Regions from separate parts of the Paenibacillus sp. FSL W8-0919 genome, predicted to be linked through region 2. Evidence: predicted binding sites of a transcription regulator. Region 2 holds the regulator's gene; the other holds the start of a gene.
The links. The regulator LexA, encoded in region 2, represses DNA repair genes until DNA is damaged. The targets are predictions, from matches to a motif close to CGAACATATGTTCG.
Positions count from the first base shown of each region.

Region 1: a site for LexA is predicted at 3,317-3,330, ahead of NST44_RS10600 (SPL family radical SAM protein). Genes of this name have one in related genera too.

Region 1 covers NZ_JBBOPV010000001.1:2,385,419-2,393,437, forward strand. Annotated here, with positions in the region: gene cls (cardiolipin synthase) at 1-165, shown strand, start outside; gene NST44_RS10585 (YitT family protein) at 333-1,286, shown strand; gene NST44_RS10590 (serine hydrolase domain-containing protein) at 1,411-2,472, opposite strand; gene NST44_RS10595 (TetR/AcrR family transcriptional regulator) at 2,602-3,177, opposite strand; gene NST44_RS10600 (SPL family radical SAM protein) at 3,393-4,538, shown strand; gene ligD (non-homologous end-joining DNA ligase) at 4,524-5,438, opposite strand; gene NST44_RS10610 (ATP-dependent DNA ligase) at 5,444-6,349, opposite strand; gene ku (non-homologous end joining protein Ku) at 6,355-7,278, opposite strand; gene NST44_RS10620 (hypothetical protein) at 7,540-7,827, shown strand; gene NST44_RS10625 (H-type small acid-soluble spore protein) at 7,830-8,012, shown strand.
Region 2 covers NZ_JBBOPV010000001.1:5,337,702-5,345,720, forward strand. Annotated here, with positions in the region: gene metH (methionine synthase) at 1-642, opposite strand, end outside; gene NST44_RS24130 (cupin domain-containing protein) at 811-1,347, shown strand; gene NST44_RS24135 (FixH family protein) at 1,456-1,860, opposite strand; gene NST44_RS24140 (HAD family hydrolase) at 2,139-2,930, opposite strand; gene NST44_RS24145 (hypothetical protein) at 2,970-3,494, opposite strand; gene NST44_RS24150 (DUF896 domain-containing protein) at 3,711-3,917, opposite strand; gene NST44_RS24155 (LysM peptidoglycan-binding domain-containing protein) at 4,191-4,562, opposite strand; gene lexA (transcriptional repressor LexA) at 4,740-5,366, shown strand; gene NST44_RS24165 (sulfurtransferase TusA family protein) at 5,572-5,796, opposite strand; gene NST44_RS24170 (YeeE/YedE family protein) at 5,809-6,873, opposite strand; gene NST44_RS24175 (hypothetical protein) at 7,157-7,972, opposite strand; gene NST44_RS24180 (RNA polymerase sigma factor) at 7,969-8,019, opposite strand, start outside.

The DNA.
Region 1 (8,019 bases), 3.0 Mb from region 2:
CTGACGGCTGTGATGTTCGACGAGCAGCCGATCCATCGGCTGGTATCGGATTTCAAGGAGGACCTGAACCACAGCAGAGCCATCGAACTGGAGACATTCCATGCGAGGGGTAGATGGCAGAAGGCAGCCGAAATCTTGTGCCGGATGCTGTCCCCGTTGTTATAGCCTCCATTATAGGCAGCATTAAAGTCAGCTAATGATGGAATGACATGCATATAGAGGTTGATCTTTGAAAATGGTAGTAGCGGCTTTCATTAATATGATAGAATATTTATAGGAGTGCCGCTAATAAATATACAGTAGCTGAGGTTCATAATGAACGGGGGAGATTTATGTCAAATGATGTGAAGATTTCTGTACAGCCGCACACACAGCCGGAACCGCAGTCCGTGCCGCCGCTGAAAGCGGACCAGCAGAAGCCGGAGAATCCGAAGAGCGGATCAATTGCTTTAAAGCTTCTCCGTCGTCTGGTGTTCTTAACTTTCGGTGCAATGCTGATGGCGGTGGGACTGGAGATTTTTCTGGTGCCGAACAAGATCATTGACGGGGGAATTACCGGCATCTCGATTATGGTGTCCCATATAACCGATGTCCCGCTCGGGATATTCCTGACTTTATTCAACCTTCCGTTTCTGTTTATGGGTTATAAACAGATCGGTAAAACCTTCGCTTTATCCACGTTGTACGCCGTACTGGTCATGTCGATCGGAACCTATTTTCTTCATCCTGTCGCTCCGATTACGATCGATCCGCTGCTTGCTGCCGTCTTTGGCGGAATACTCCTTGGCGTGGGCGTCGGTCTGGTCATTCGATCGGGAGGATCGATGGACGGTACGGAAATTGTAGCGATCTTAATTACCAAGAGAACGCCGTTCTCGGTCGGGGAAATCGTGATGTTCATCAACGTATTCATTCTCGGCAGCGCAGGCTTTATCTTTGGCTGGGATCATGCCATGTACTCGTTGATTGCTTACTATCTGGCATTCAAGCTCATCGACATTACGATCGAGGGCATCGACCAGTCCAAATCGGTTTGGATTATCAGCGATAAGCATAAAGAAATCGGCGATGCGCTGACCCAGCGGCTTGGACGCGGAGTTACTTATCTTGAGGGCGAGGGAGCCTATTCCGGGGACAGCAAGAAGGTGATCTTCGTGGTCATTACCCGGCTTGAGGAAGCGAAGCTGAAATCGATTGTGGAAGATTGGGATTCGCAGGCCTTCGTGGCAGTCGGCAATATTCATGATGTCAAGGGCGGCCGGTTTAAGAAGAAGGCCATTCATTAAACGTTATACAAGCTTGAATAGTTCAGGGTTCCACCTGCTTGCTGGTACAAGAAGCGGGCGGAGCCCTATTTTTGATGTCAAAAGCTAATCTCTACACGATGGAATTCCCGCTGCGATTTGTAGCCTAGGTGGGGCTTTTCGTCTTCTTGTAATGGCGTATGATGCGGGCGATTCTGTGGACGGCGGCCGACTGGCCGATGGCTTGGTTTACCGTCCCGGTGAAATATAACCCCGTTTCCGGGTGGTGGAAGGCAAATGCGCCGGATTGGCCCCAATGGCCGATTAAGCCGTCTTTCATGTTCAAGAGGGACAATGGCTGACGTACAATGCCTGAACCGTAGAAGAAAGTGCCGGGTGCCCATAGAAATTTCCATTCCATGAGCTCCTTCAGATCCGTCTGCGGAAATAGAACGCCGTCGAAAAACGCTCGGAGGAAGGTCATGGTCTCTCGGGCCGTGGAAACGATGCCGCCTTCGGGTGCGATGGAGGACATGTACAAGGGGATTTGAAGCCGGGTTTTCCGGTAATAAAAGGAAGCGGGTCTTCCATCAAGAGGGTCCTTGTATACGTAGGTCTGGGTCAGTCTCAGCCTGTCGAAGATGCATTCCTTGAATGTTGCCTCGATCGGCTGCCCGGTTACCGTTTCAATCAGCTTCCCTAACAGCTGATAATTGGTGTCGGAGTATTGGGCTTTATTCTTCATGCCCGGCGGGAATTTCGGACGAAGCTGCCTGACGGCTTCAAGCGTCTTCTCTAGCGGCCAGGACTGGTCTTTCCCGGCGATTAAGTCGGCGAATACGCGTCCCGAGAAATAATCTGGAATGCCCGAGGTGTTGGACATCAATTGCTTGATCGTGATCTCCCGGGAATAGTCGACGTTCTGGTAAACGTGAATGCCCTTGATCATCGCCTCGGGCAAATATTCGCCAATCCGATCATCAAGCCGAAGCAGCTGCCGTGAACGCAGCTGCAGAAGAACGGCCGTGACGTACAATTTGGTTACGCTGGCGATAAAAAAAGGGGTCTCCGGCTTCATTTCCCCGGCGCTGCTGACGATCGACAGCGACCGATCCTGATTCTCGACGCACATGACGGCGCCGAATATATTTCTTCTGCGCGTCATTGCCGCCATCCAGCGATCAAATCGCATTTGATCCAGCGGCGATGGGCCCGCCTTTTCCTTCATCTTCATGCCTCCCTAAACACAGAATTGAAATGCTTGACCATGGAAATTCAAAATCCGGAACCATGGAATTTTCAAAACCTTGGATTTCTAGCAAATCCTCCGAAATCATGCCGAAGGAGAGGCGGCTGTTCAAGTTGGTTCCGCTTGCCGCAAGCGCGCCGCGCGAATGAAATCCTCGGCCGCCTCATTCATCATGGCCATTACCTGCTCCTCGTTGACACTCGTTGTAAACAAATCGTTGGCGACCATGACGGACAAGCCGGTCTGGAACGTCTGCATTTTGATTAAAAGCGCCCGAAGCTCCTCGCCGGAAAATCCCGCTAAGCCGGGATCCTCCTTCATCAGCTCGACCACCTCATTAAGCTGTTCTTCGTTATGCTTCATATACGGATTGTTCTTCATGATTAAATCCCGGTACAGCAGGGGAAATTCCCTGGCGAAGCGCAAACTGGCCATCCCGATATCCCGAAACGGCTGTCCGGTCCGCTGCTCGGTAATCATCTGCTTGGCTACGTGAAGCGCGTGCTCCACCACTCGCTGCAGAAGCTCCTCCGCATCGGCAAAATTAACGTAGATCGGGGCGATCGAGCATCCCAGGCGGTCGGCCACTTTCCGGATGGAGACGGAATCGAGCCCGTCCGCACGGGCAATGTCAAATGCGGCCAGGATGATGTCTTGTTTGGTGAATTTAGGCTTTGGTGCCATAGGTATGCTCCTTGTTCAATAAATATAACACTTGATATATAACATATGTTATGTATTGATTATAAGGGATTATTTTCCTGATTGCTAGTGGGATGTCATGATAATCGATTTGTAAATCCAGTAAATTCCTTTTATAATAAGAACGTATGTTTGCTATAATATAACCATAACATTTTCGGAAATAGAGCAGGTTACGACAAGGAGGCGAAGGGGATATGGCGCAAACGACTTATGAGAGCATTTCGACCAAGCAAACGCTCAATCGGGTGAAAGAAGAGCGGATGCCGTTTGACTGGTCTATCAATCCGTACAGAGGATGCGGACATGGCTGCAGCTTCTGCTATGCACGCGCCTTCCAGTCCTTTATCGGGATGGGGGCGGAGGATGAATTCCAGCATCATATTTTCATGAAGACCAATGCGGCGGAGGCGCTGGCGAAGCAGCTGTCCGATACGGCTGCCAAATTCGGCCATGATATTGAAGCGATGCGGAGATCGATCGGGCAGGTGACAATCGGGACGGCTACGGATCCGTATCAGCCGATCGAGGGAAAGGCGGAGATCACGAGGGAATGCTTGAAGCTGCTGGCGAAGTATCGCATCTCAACCAGCATTACCACCCGCTCGCCGCTCGTGCTGCGCGATATGGACATCCTGACCCGGATGGAGGACGTTTCGGTCAATATCAGCCTGAATACGCTGGATGCAGATCTGATCCGCAAGCTTGAGCCGGCATCGCCGCATCCTGCAAGCCGATTGGAGGCCGTCTGGAGGCTGTCTTCCGCCGGCATACGGACAGGCGTATTTGCGGCACCCGTCCTGCCCTATCTTACCGATGGGGAAGAAGGGCTTAGGGAGCTCCTGTCCAGGGTGAAGGAGCATGGCGCTTCTTTTGCCATGATCTCGCTCTTGAGGCTGTCACGCGACGTTAAGAAATGGTATATGGAGACGCTCAAGCTCCATTTCCCTGAGGTCGTGCCGTCTTATCGGGAGCTGTACAGATCGGGAGCTTACGCCGAAGAGCAGTATATACGAAGCTTCAAAATGATGGCCGCCCGCCTCTTGTCGGAGTATGGACTGGGATGGACGGCAAGTCGCCCATCGAATCCAACCACGGGATCCTACGATCCCGCGACGGAAAGAAGGACTTCCCGATTGGCGGAAGGCATTGATTCAGGCCATGTTGCAGGGGCAGGCTCGCATGCTCTATCCGGAAGTGCAGGTTATAAGGAAGGGGAGGAGCGGGGCCGGGAAGCAGCCCCGCACCATTCCATCCGCCAGCGCAAGCTGCCTCAGCCTGCGGCACCCGTCTCCGCCGAGGATCTGAAGCCGGAGGTTGAGCAGCTATCATTTCCGTTTTGATGCCGGCTTCCCCTTGGCATTCAGATGCCGGATGATGTCTCCGATCGGCTGGGGAGGCAGAGCCTGCAGCAGGTCGCCCCTCTCTTTAAGGCGCTGCTCGATGTTCAGCAGGTGGAAATCCGTCGGAGAGACATCCCGCTGAACCTCTTCCCAAGTGAGCGGCGTGGATACCGTTGCGAGGCGTCTGGCCCGGGGAGTATAAGGTGCGGCAAGCGTTCTTCCGCTGTAATGCTGCAGATAATCGAAATAGATTTTGTCGCCGCGGTTTTTCTTCAGCCGCTCGATGGTAAACAATTTAGGGTGTTTCTCCGTTACGTATTGACCGACGAATTGGCCGACGGAGCGAAGCTCGTCGAACGTAATGCCTTCGGGAATCGGGACGATGATCTGCACCCCGGTTGCCCCGGACGTTTTCGGTACGGAGGCGATTCCAAGCGAGCGCAGCACATCGCCGACGATGGCCGTAGCTTCCATGATCCGCGGCTCCTCGGGAAGCGACGGGTCCAGATCGATCATCCATTCGCATGGCAGAACGTCACCGGCCAGGTGGAGCGAAGGATGGAATTCCAAAGCAGCGAGGTTGCCCAGCCATAAGAGCTCGGGCAGCCCGTTCAGCATGACATAGTTGATGCCCTCGTGCACGTAGGTACTGACAAAGGGCGGGAGCGGCTCGGGCGCATTTTTTTGATAGAACGATTCTCCGTCCACGCCGTGGGGATAACGGATGGTTGTCAGCAGCCTGCCTCTGCAATAGCGGAGCAGGTAGGGAGAGATCGCCGCGAGCTTTCGCAGATAGATGGCTTTAGTAATGCCAACCTCGGGCCACAGCGGCTTGTCCGGATTGGTAATCTGAATCTCTTGACCTTCAATGGTCAGCGTTCCTTTGACGGTACGGGCCATAGCCGTTACACCCCCTCAATCGACAGCAGCTTCGGATGCCGCATCATTCCGTCCTGGCTCCACTCCAGGAAGGTAACCGTAGCGGTCAGCGGCTTGCTAAGCCAAGCGAGCTGCTCCTTCTTCAAATCTGCGTGCAGCGTCTTCCAGCCGGCACCTGACGGATGCAGGCCTGCATATTCTAACAGCCGCTGCTTGGTCTGTTCGTTCAGTCCAAGCGATGCCCTGCCGGTATAGTTGTTCTCATCGTCAGCCAGCACGAGGCTGGCTACGCGGCCTTCTCTTATGATCAAAGCGACAGCCTCCGCCTGCATGGTGATGGCGATCTTTTTTTTGTACCAGTCCCGGTGCTTCTTCCCTTCACGGTAAGGGGAGGAGAGACGTTTCATAACGATTCCCTCCCATCCGCGTTCCTCGGCCCATGCCCACAGGCTCTCGCCCTCCAGGAACAGATCGGCCGTCAGGATTCCGGGCGTAGTGGAGACGATCTCCTTCAGCCGATGATGCCGGTCAAGATAGGGCAGCTTACGCATATCCTTATCGCCGTCGACCAGAATGTCAAACAGCACATACGTGAAGAGCGGGGCGCCCGACCGAACCGAACGTGAACGCTCCCGCTGAAGCACCTTCTGGAACACCGGGCGTCCGAGCTCTGGATGAAAATAAACCACTTCGCCGTCCAGGAGCAGACGATCGTGCTGCAGCGTCGACAGTGCGGCAACCACCTCGGGATAGAGGGTTGTTTTGTCCAGCAGCTTCCGGGAATAGAGGGAGACTTGGCCGTGGTCGATGCCTGCAAGGATGCGCACTCCGTCCCACTTCAGTTGATAGCCCCAATCGTCGCCGGTTTCGATCTTCTCCGTGGAGATCGGCGCCATCGGCTCTTTAGGCAGCAGCTCTCGTAAATGTCCCATTTCGTTCAGGAGCCTGCTTCAGATTTCTTGGCTTTGGCGCGGCGCTTTGGCTTCGGCGTCTCATCCGTATCGTCGCCGCTCGCTTTCGCGGCCGGCTCTTTGGCTGCCGTCTTGCGGGTTGTCTTCCGCGGCTTCGCCTTCGTTCCCGGATCGGTGCCGATCGGCTTCACTGCCTCGATGCTGGCCTGAAGCGCGGCCATCAGGTCGACAACATTGGTTTCCTGGCGGGCAGGGGCGATTTTGATTTCCTCGCCGGACACCTTGCTGTTGATGGCCTCCAGCAGACGCTCCCGGTAATCATCCGTATATTTCTCCGGGTCAAACGGCGTCGAGAGCTGATCGATGAGCAGCTTCGCCATATCCAGCTCTTTGGAGTTAACCTCGGTCTTCTCCGGGAGATTGGGTACCTGCGATATCGGACGGATTTCATCCGGATAAAAAATCGTTTCGATCGACAGGCACTCATCCAGCACCCGAATCGCCGCCAGACTGCTCTTGGAGCGGATGGAGATTTTGGCGATCCCGATTTTTCCGGACTCCTTCATCGCCTCCATCAGCAGGCGGTACGCGTTCGCGCCCGCTTGATCGGGCGAGAGATAATAGGTCTTCTGGAAGTAGATCGGATCGATTTCCGTCAAATCGACGAAGTCGAGAATCGTGATGTTTTTGCTGTTTTGCTCGGCCAGCTGCTCCAGCTCGTCTTTTTCAAACAGCACGAACTTGCCTTTTTCATACTCGTACCCCTTCGTAATTTCCTCCCATCCGACTTCCTCTTCGCAAACCGGACATTTGCGGACATAGGAGAGCGGACTGCCGCATTCCTTGTGAATGTAGCGCATCGATATATCCTTGTCTTCCGTGGCCGAGAACATCTTAACCGGCACATGCACCAGGCCGAAACTGATGGCGCCTTTCCAAACCGTATGCATCTATGAAACCTCCTATCTGTTTTTGGAATGAATCGTATGAACAGGATGTAGACGTATAATCTGCTTCTATTAGTGTGCCCAAAAAAAGATGCTCCTATGAGTCATTGCCGGTCTTTGCATAAACCGGGAGCCGACCGGGGAACATGATGGGTCTTTGAATAACCCCCGGGGACTGAGGCACATGACTGTTCTTTGAATAAACCAGGGAGAATCGAGGCATATTGACGGTGAACACTGCCTTAGCAAGGAGAGTGATCTTTAATGGATAAGCACAGGGAATCAGAACCGTCGGAAGAAATTCAGAAGGATCGTTCCTCGGACCGCGCTTTTGCAGAGCCGATCAGCGGAGACGTGGTGGATTGGCACAGCATGACTTCGGAGGAGAGCGACATCTCCCGGGAATCTACCATGTTTGACATTGACCGAATGATCAACGAAGGTCTTGGCGGGGGGAATGTCACGATGGACAACGGGCTGATCGGCCCTTCGACCACCGATACGATGGATCTCGTCGACGAATCGCCGAGATCCAAGAAAGAGAGGGAATAGGAATGGATGTACAACGCGCCGTCGAAATATTCGAATCCAAGGACACGTACAAGGTGAATCTTGAAGGCGAGCCGGTCTGGATCGAGCATGTGGATCAGCAGAACGGCATGGCTACCGTCCAGGTCGGGTCTCGTCCTACTAATACGCAGACCGTGAAGGTAGACCGGCTGGAAGAGGGCGAATAACCTTTAA
Region 2 (8,019 bases):
TGATATATAGAAAGCTTCTATATTCTGTCCGGCGAGCGTGGTGCCCATCGGCTCAATCGTTCCGGAAATCATGATCGGCAGCGTAATGCCCGTCTTCTCAAAAGCTTGGCGAATTCCAATGCTGCCTGCCTTCACATTAAGCGTATCCTGCGATGTTTCCAGGAGAAGGGCATCCACCTTGCCCTCGATTAACGCAATCGCTTGCTCTTCATAGCTTGCGATCAGCTCCGCGAAGGTTACGCCTCCCGTTACGGACAGCGTCTTTGTCGTAGGTCCCATTGCCCCGACAACATAACGCGGCTGCTCGGGCGTCGAATATTTATCGGCAGCGGCCCGAGCCAGCCGTGCAGCCTCCAAGTTGATTTCCCGGGCAAGCTGAGGTATATCGTATTCCGCCAGCACAACCGACGTTGCGCCAAAGGTATTGGTTTCGATCAAATCGGCACCTGCAGCCAGATACTGCTCATGAATGTTCTGGATGACATCCGGCCGGTAAATGACGAGTGTTTCATTGCATCCTTCCAGTTCGGCGCCGCCGAAATCGTCAGCCGTGAGGTCCTCTCGCTGGATCATCGTACCCATGGCACCGTCAAGGATTAATATTCGTTCTTTCAGTACTTCCTGTAAGCTAGGCTTGTTCAACTCATAAACCTCCCCGGAAAACGTTAAATCTTAGTGTATCAGAATCCTTTTCAATAGAAAAGGCGAAATATGCGCCACAGCGCGTATTATTCATGATTTACAGATGACAAAACGCGGTGACGCGTCTATAATACATATTAAACCAACTGGAGAAAGAGGGTTAGACCTATGGCAGAAATCGTGATTCGTAATACGAACGAACGCATTAGCGGGGAAGAAAATGTTCGTGAATTCCTGAAAAAACAAGAAGTGCTGTACGAGCATTGGAATATGGATAAGTTCCCGGCTGATCTTCAAGAGAAATTTCAGCTAAGCGATGAGGATAAGCAGCGTATTCTCGACGCATTCGATCCTGAAATTCGTGACCTGGCTGCTAGACGCGGCTACAAAATTTGGGATATCATCACGCTCTCCGAATCCACTCCGAATCTTGAGGATCTGCTCCAAAAATTCGAAGAGGTACACACGCACTCCGAGGATGAAATCCGGGCGATTGTAGGCGGTAAAGGTATTTTCATTATCAAAGGCTCCGAGGACGTAGGTTATTTCAATGTGGAGCTTGAGCCGGGCGATGTCATTTCCGTTCCGGAAAATACGCCTCACTTCTTCACGCTGATGGACAACAAGCAAATTGTGGCCGTACGTCTCTTTATTGAAGAGAATGGCTGGATTGCTACACCGGTGGCGGATCCGCAATTCCAATAATCGACAGCGCTTGATGGATGAACGCTTTTTAATGCTTCCATACGAAAAGGCAGCCCACGGACCCGAAAACGGCGTACCGGTGCTGCCTTTTTGAAATGTTCCGATCGTTTATTCCGTTACCGTTAGCTCCTTAAGCGGCATGGAATGCTGTCCTCTCGCGGTTACATGAGATATGATGCGGTAGGTCCCAGGCTGGTCGAAGGTTTTCTCCAGCTTGTATATTCCTCCCTGGTCATGCTCGATCGGCACCGTTGCCGACAAGCCTCCGCCTTCCTGGGTGACTTCGATCTCAACCGAATCCGCGTCTTCCACAGGCTGACCGGCCTGCGTGACCTTCGCCTCAATAAAAACCTTCTCCCCTGCTGCAACCGTTTCCGGGTTTATCGTCAGATCGACGATAATCGGCTCGGCGAGCGTGTCTTCATCAATATCGGCCTTACTTTCGTTACATGCTGCAAGGGCGACTGCCATCAATACCATCGCCGCGATCAATGCTATCTTTCTTCTTGTCATGCACTACACCTCTTTACAATATCGTGCCTATGTATGCTGCACGCCATGGTCCGGATCTTACAGAATCTGCTCACCATCATTATATCCCAAGAACCTTTTTTTTCGATCTCACGAAGCTTACAATTGTGTGACGTTTCTCACAGGGATTTAACGGGTCGTGATGACAAGATCTCGATAGAAAAACAGCCCGGATTCGCGATTACCGCGTCCAGGCTGTGCCATATGTACTCGTCACTAACGATTTGCTTCTTCGGACGTATCGATTGACATTTTCGTTTTTAAAGCGCAGCCAGGATGGCGTGTAGCTCGGACAGATGCTTAATCTCAAATTCCGGAACAATGGCCGGATCCTTGGGCCGATCTACCCGATTAATCCAAACGGTATGCAGTCCGGCCGCATTGCCTCCCTTGATATCCGTCGTCAGCTTATCGCCGACCATGACAGCCTCTCCAGGCTTCGCGCCAAGCAGTTCAAGCGCATGCTGGAAGATCGACACATCCGGCTTGCCTTTGCCGAAGTCGCCTGAAATGACAATGTGATCGAAATAAGGAACCAGCTCGGGAACACCATCAAGCTTTTCCTGCTGAAGATCAGGGCTGCCGTTTGTGAGCAGCAGCAGCTGCACCTTTCCTTGCAGCTCCTTCAGCACGTCGAATGTTTCTTCATACACATAGGGTCTGGATCTGCGCTCTGACGCAAACCGCTCCGCCAGCGTTTCGGCAAGGCTTTCATTCTCAACGCCAACACGAGCAAGACCGCGACGCCAGGATTCCTTCCGATACATCGGTGCGAGCTCCTGCAATTTCCGGAATTCCGGCTGCGACCCAGCCGTAAAATTCGCCCACAGCCCTTCGAATGGATTGATCCCGATCATCTGGGTAAATGCAAAGGTGTCATAGGATGCGTACAGCGATCTTGCTTCTTCCCGTACCGCATTCAGCAACTCCTTGGCATCAACCCCAGCTGCAGCGGCACCTGCTTCGGCTGTCACTTCAAAAGCTTCTTCCACACTTCGTTCATCCCACAACAACGTATCATCCAAGTCAAACAATACGGCAGTAATCGGCATGTTCTCCCTCTCCCTTTGTTCGTTTAGGCGCTATATATATTAATGATGTTCTACCGGAATATGATGGGCCTTCGCGAACTCTTCAAGCCGTTCTCCCATCGCCTGAGTGTCGTACAAATTGATCATACGCGAAAACACCCAGTTGCCTGCTTTCCCCTTGCCTTGTATGACGACAGAGCCAGAAGCAATTTTAATCTTCTCGATCTCCGAAGCGGCCAATCTTCGCTCCCGATTAAACTTCATGGTGGACACGGATGCGCGTTCGATCTTCAGATAAGGCTTGCGCAGGAAAATCATCAATGCAAGCAGAATGTACAAGCCGACACCGACCCAGTTCAGGACCCCATTGCTATCGCCCGTCGCTTTAGCTGCCGCGGAGCCGAGAAGCGCATAAAGAGCCGCAAGGGCAAGCAATACGATCGGCAGCACATATTTCCGTCCCTTAAACACGTCCATTGTATCGGAAATGGCAGATCCCTGATAGGTGGACATTCCCTGCTTCTTCCGTTTTTTGTTCAGTTGTTGCATATTTTTGCTGACTTTTCGTTCCCAAGATCTTGACATATCGTTCCTCCCAAATCTGATATCGCCTGTGCTATCTATAAAAGTTGAATAAATGAATGGATGTTATGGCAATATACTCCCTTGCCTGCATCGTTTTCTTAAACTCAACTCATTTATATCCGGGAAGCAGCAGTGCTTCGTTCATGCAGCATCCCGGCTTGATAATAAAACATCATTTGAAGCCCTAATGAGTCCTTCAGGATGTATCGACAAAACCTAGTGCTTCAGACGGGGGCCGCCTTTTTGCTCGTTCTCATCGACCCACTCGATCGATTCCAGCTGCTGTCTGAAGTTTCTGCGGATATTGTTAAGGTAGATTTCCCGAAGCTCTGCGCGTTCCTTCATTTCCTCTTCGGTCAAACCCTCGCTTTTCTGCTTACGTGCCAATAGATTGATGCGTTCTACCAAAGTATCGATGTCCATGGTTTCTCCTCCATTTCAAATATCATTATAACTTAACCATGTGAAAAAGAGCTTGTCAAGGCGACCACCCTTGCAAGCTCTTGCATTCAGCGAATATAAACATATTAAGGAATGAATGTCATGATCTATATCATAAAGAGTGCGACAAATTCAATCATTATATAGTAGATTTCAAATACGACCTCATCGATCTGTGAAATGGCGAATTTCACTTCCTACTATATATTAAGATCTAAACCGAACGACTAAGAGTGCCGTTACCTGCATGGACGCTTACCATACCGGCAATGACAATACGTCGCCTGCCTGAATATCCGGACCCTTCAGCCCGTTATTTCTGCGAATGGTATCGATATATACCCGTATGTCCACATTCTCTGGCTTATGAACGGAAGCGATCTTCCACAAGGAGTCACCCGATTGAACAATAACTAGCTTCTCTCCGGTGGGTTCTTCCGTTCCTCCTGCGAACACGGAATATGCGCCTGTCCAACCGAATACAACGATGAGCAGAATGATCAGCAGTTTCGTTAATGGAAGTGAAACGATCTTTGACTTTATCTGATGGATCCAGGCTTCGGAGTCGGAATCCGTCTCTGTCGGTATGTTCTCATAAATGCTGCGGTATGTACTATATTTCAACATGAAATATCATCCCCCAAACAAGTGTTCTCTTAACTACAAATCGATAATAACACGAACACCTGTTTGTTTCAATACCCAATCGAACATTTGTTCCAATAATTTTAGAACTTATGTTTGTACGAACGGCAGTTCTATGTTATAATTTTCCCAAACGTTACTAAATGGGGTTGATACGGCATGTCGAAAATATCCAGCCGCCAGCTGGCGATCTTAGAGTTTATCCGAAACGAAGTTCGTAGCAAAGGCTATCCGCCTTCTGTCCGGGAAATCGGCGAGGCTGTCGGACTAGCTTCCAGTTCAACGGTCCACGGCCATCTTGACCGCCTGGAGAAGAAAGGCTTGATCCGCCGCGACCCTACGAAGCCAAGAGCCATTGAGCTGCTTGGCCAGGAAGAATCCGAGAGCAGCAACCTGTTTACCCACACCATCGCCCGGGTTCCCGTGGTCGGCAAAGTTACAGCAGGTGTTCCGATCACGGCGACCGAGAACATCGAAGATTACTTCCCTCTGCCGCAGCACTATGTCGGGGACGACAAGGTGTTTATGTTGTCCGTCGTCGGTGACAGTATGATCGAAGCAGGCATCCACAGCGGCGATTATGTGATCGTACGTCAACAGCAGACCGCCGATAACGGCGATATTGTGGTGGCCATGACCGAAGAGGACGAAGCAACGGTGAAGACCTTTTACAAGGAGAAGGACCATATCCGGCTGCAGCCGGAGAACCCTAGTTATGAGCCGCTGCGACTTAATCATGTGACGATCCTCGGCAAAGTCATTGGATTGTTCCGCGATGTTCACTAGCATAAAATCTACACATTAGAAGCCCGCTCCCTCTTTCAACAAGAGGATGAGCGGGCTTTATTATTCGGGCGGAGATTTCCACGTTGACGAAAGGAAATTAGCAAGTTGGGCTGATATAGGGATGGCCGATCAAACAAATGACCGGCCATTTTGATATATATTTTTTTATCCGTTGATAACTTCAGTCACGACCTAGTATGATCCGTTACTTCTTCTGAACCGTAATCGACCAGGATGCATCCGTAAGCTGAACGAAATTAGTAATTTTGTGGCCCGCTTCAGCAGCCCAACGCGGAATGCTTTCCGTTGCCTGCGTGCAGTCAAAATCAATCTCCAGTTCGTCGCCGCTTTTTAGAGATTCCATCGCTTCTTTCGCTTCTATCAAAGGAAAAGGACATACCATTCCAAGTACAGCTAATTTTTGTTTCATTAATATAACCTCCTAAGCCGTTGTCGTTTGATAAACTGCCGCCTTCTTCTTGGCGCTGGCACGTGGTCGCACATATACAAAATAAGAAGCTGCCCACGTACCTAAAATCATGAAGAATAATGAAACCCATCCTTGCCATGTCATCATCGCCGTCATGACCAGACCGTTTCCAATAGAGCAGCCGCCTGCCCAGCTTGCCCCGAAGCCCATCAAAATGCCGCCGGAAAAACTGGATACGGCCGTCTTGGCATCAGGAGCCCGAAAGCGAAACTCGCGGCTTCCTTTGGCTGCGATGAACGAGCCGAGGAATATCCCCAGTACAAGGAACACGCCCCAATTCAAATATTTATCGCCATCTCCGGTTACCAGATACTGAAGAATGTTAGCGGAAGGCGTGGTAATTCCTAGCCCCGACATTCTGCCTGTCGCTTCGCTGAGCGGCCATGCCAACAGCGCAACCAATCCGACGAGAATCGCGGTGACGAACGGATGCCATCGTTTCTCGAACAATAGATGGTTAAGGCCTTTACGCTTCGGCGGCAGCGACGGAATAAACACTTTTGGCTTGCGCAGCTGCTTGACGACAAGAAAAATAGTAATCAGAGCAAGTAAAGCGATAAATGGCCATACCGATAAACCGAACGTGGCCGGAATGGAGTTCGTTGGTGTTGAAATTCCTTTGAGGCTGTTGTTCACCGGCGACAGGGCCCCGGATTTCATAACAGCGCTCATCCCCATGTACCCGAAAAGAGCGATCCAGCTTCCAATAAGCCCTTCCCCTGCCCGATACCATGTTCCTGTCGCACAGCCGCCGGCCAATATAATGCCGATTCCAAATATGAAAGAACCAAGGATCGTAGCCAGCCAGTTAAACTCGCCGGCTTGGAACTGAATAAGTCCCATCTGGATCAATGCGAATACGCCGATACTCTGTACGCTGATCGCGATCAGCAAGGCGTAGAACATCCGGTTATCTTTTGTAAGATACATGTCCCGGAATCCACCTGTCAGACAAAAGCGACCCCGCTGCATAACAAATCCGAGTAAAGCACCGCATAATAACCCTGTGATAATCATTTGTGCCAAATTCGATGCCCCCTTATCTATTAATCCGACTAATTCAATATACTTTGTATACTATACGATTTTACTTACACTAATCCAAGGAGTCAATGATTTTTGATCAGGAAAAAAGTTACAAATCCCGATATTTTCTTAGTCGTTTTAATCAACCGCATGTTTCACATGCGGGTTTTGTTCTCTAGTTTGAATATCCATGGGAATCTGCACTAAAAGCTAACCGGGTTTAAAAAAGTTATTAAAAAAAGCACCCCGAAGGATGCTCATTATATATTGCACATCATTCCAGAATAAGGGCTCTCTCCCGGAGATCAAGCCTGTACTCGCGCTCCCCGTCAAAATCGGGCGAGCCTTCGCCTCCCGGCCCTTCCGTTGATTCCAGCACCAATCGATTCATTCTTACCATAGGCTGGCTCAGCGGCTTGTAGTAGGAAGTGACAAAGCTGCCCACTCCTTCCTTGAACGAAAGCGGGAAGGCTTCGCCGGTTCCCCGATCCATGGCGAAAGCATAAATTTCGATGGCATGGCAATCCCGATACTGCGGGGCAAGCAAAAATACGTCCGCATCCTGAAGCGGCAAGCGGATCATTTCAACCGGTTCCGAATTCGGCTGGATAAATGTCCGATCTTCCAACACTCCGATTTCGGTTTCGCTGCCATCTGCAGCTGCGTGGATGACATGATACCTTCCCGAAAAAGAAAGATCCGTTTCAATTCCGAAACAGCTTGGAGCACCGAGCCGTTGAACGGCCTCGCTTCCTTCCGCTACGACGAGCAGCTTCCCTTCCGGCCCGGTCCCTTGCGCACGAACCGTTCCGGCTTGCCGGTTTGCTGCCTCCGTCGCCAGCGGAACCGTCTCTGGCTTCGACTTTGGCGAAAATGGATCTCCTCCCCCCATCCAAAGGATAGCGATAATCAACAAAACGCCGGCGATGGCTGCCGTCCAATTCCTGCGACGCTTGAGCGTCCTTGTACTCCGGCCCTCCCCCTCCTTCAGACGCTTATGCACCCGCCTCTTTAGATCAGGCAGCAACAACTCGGCATCAAACGGCCCATTCTTCGCCCTTTCATACCACCCAGGTTTATGCTCGTTCATATCTGATGCTCCCCCAGTTTGTTCTGTACTTTTTGCCTAGCCCGATA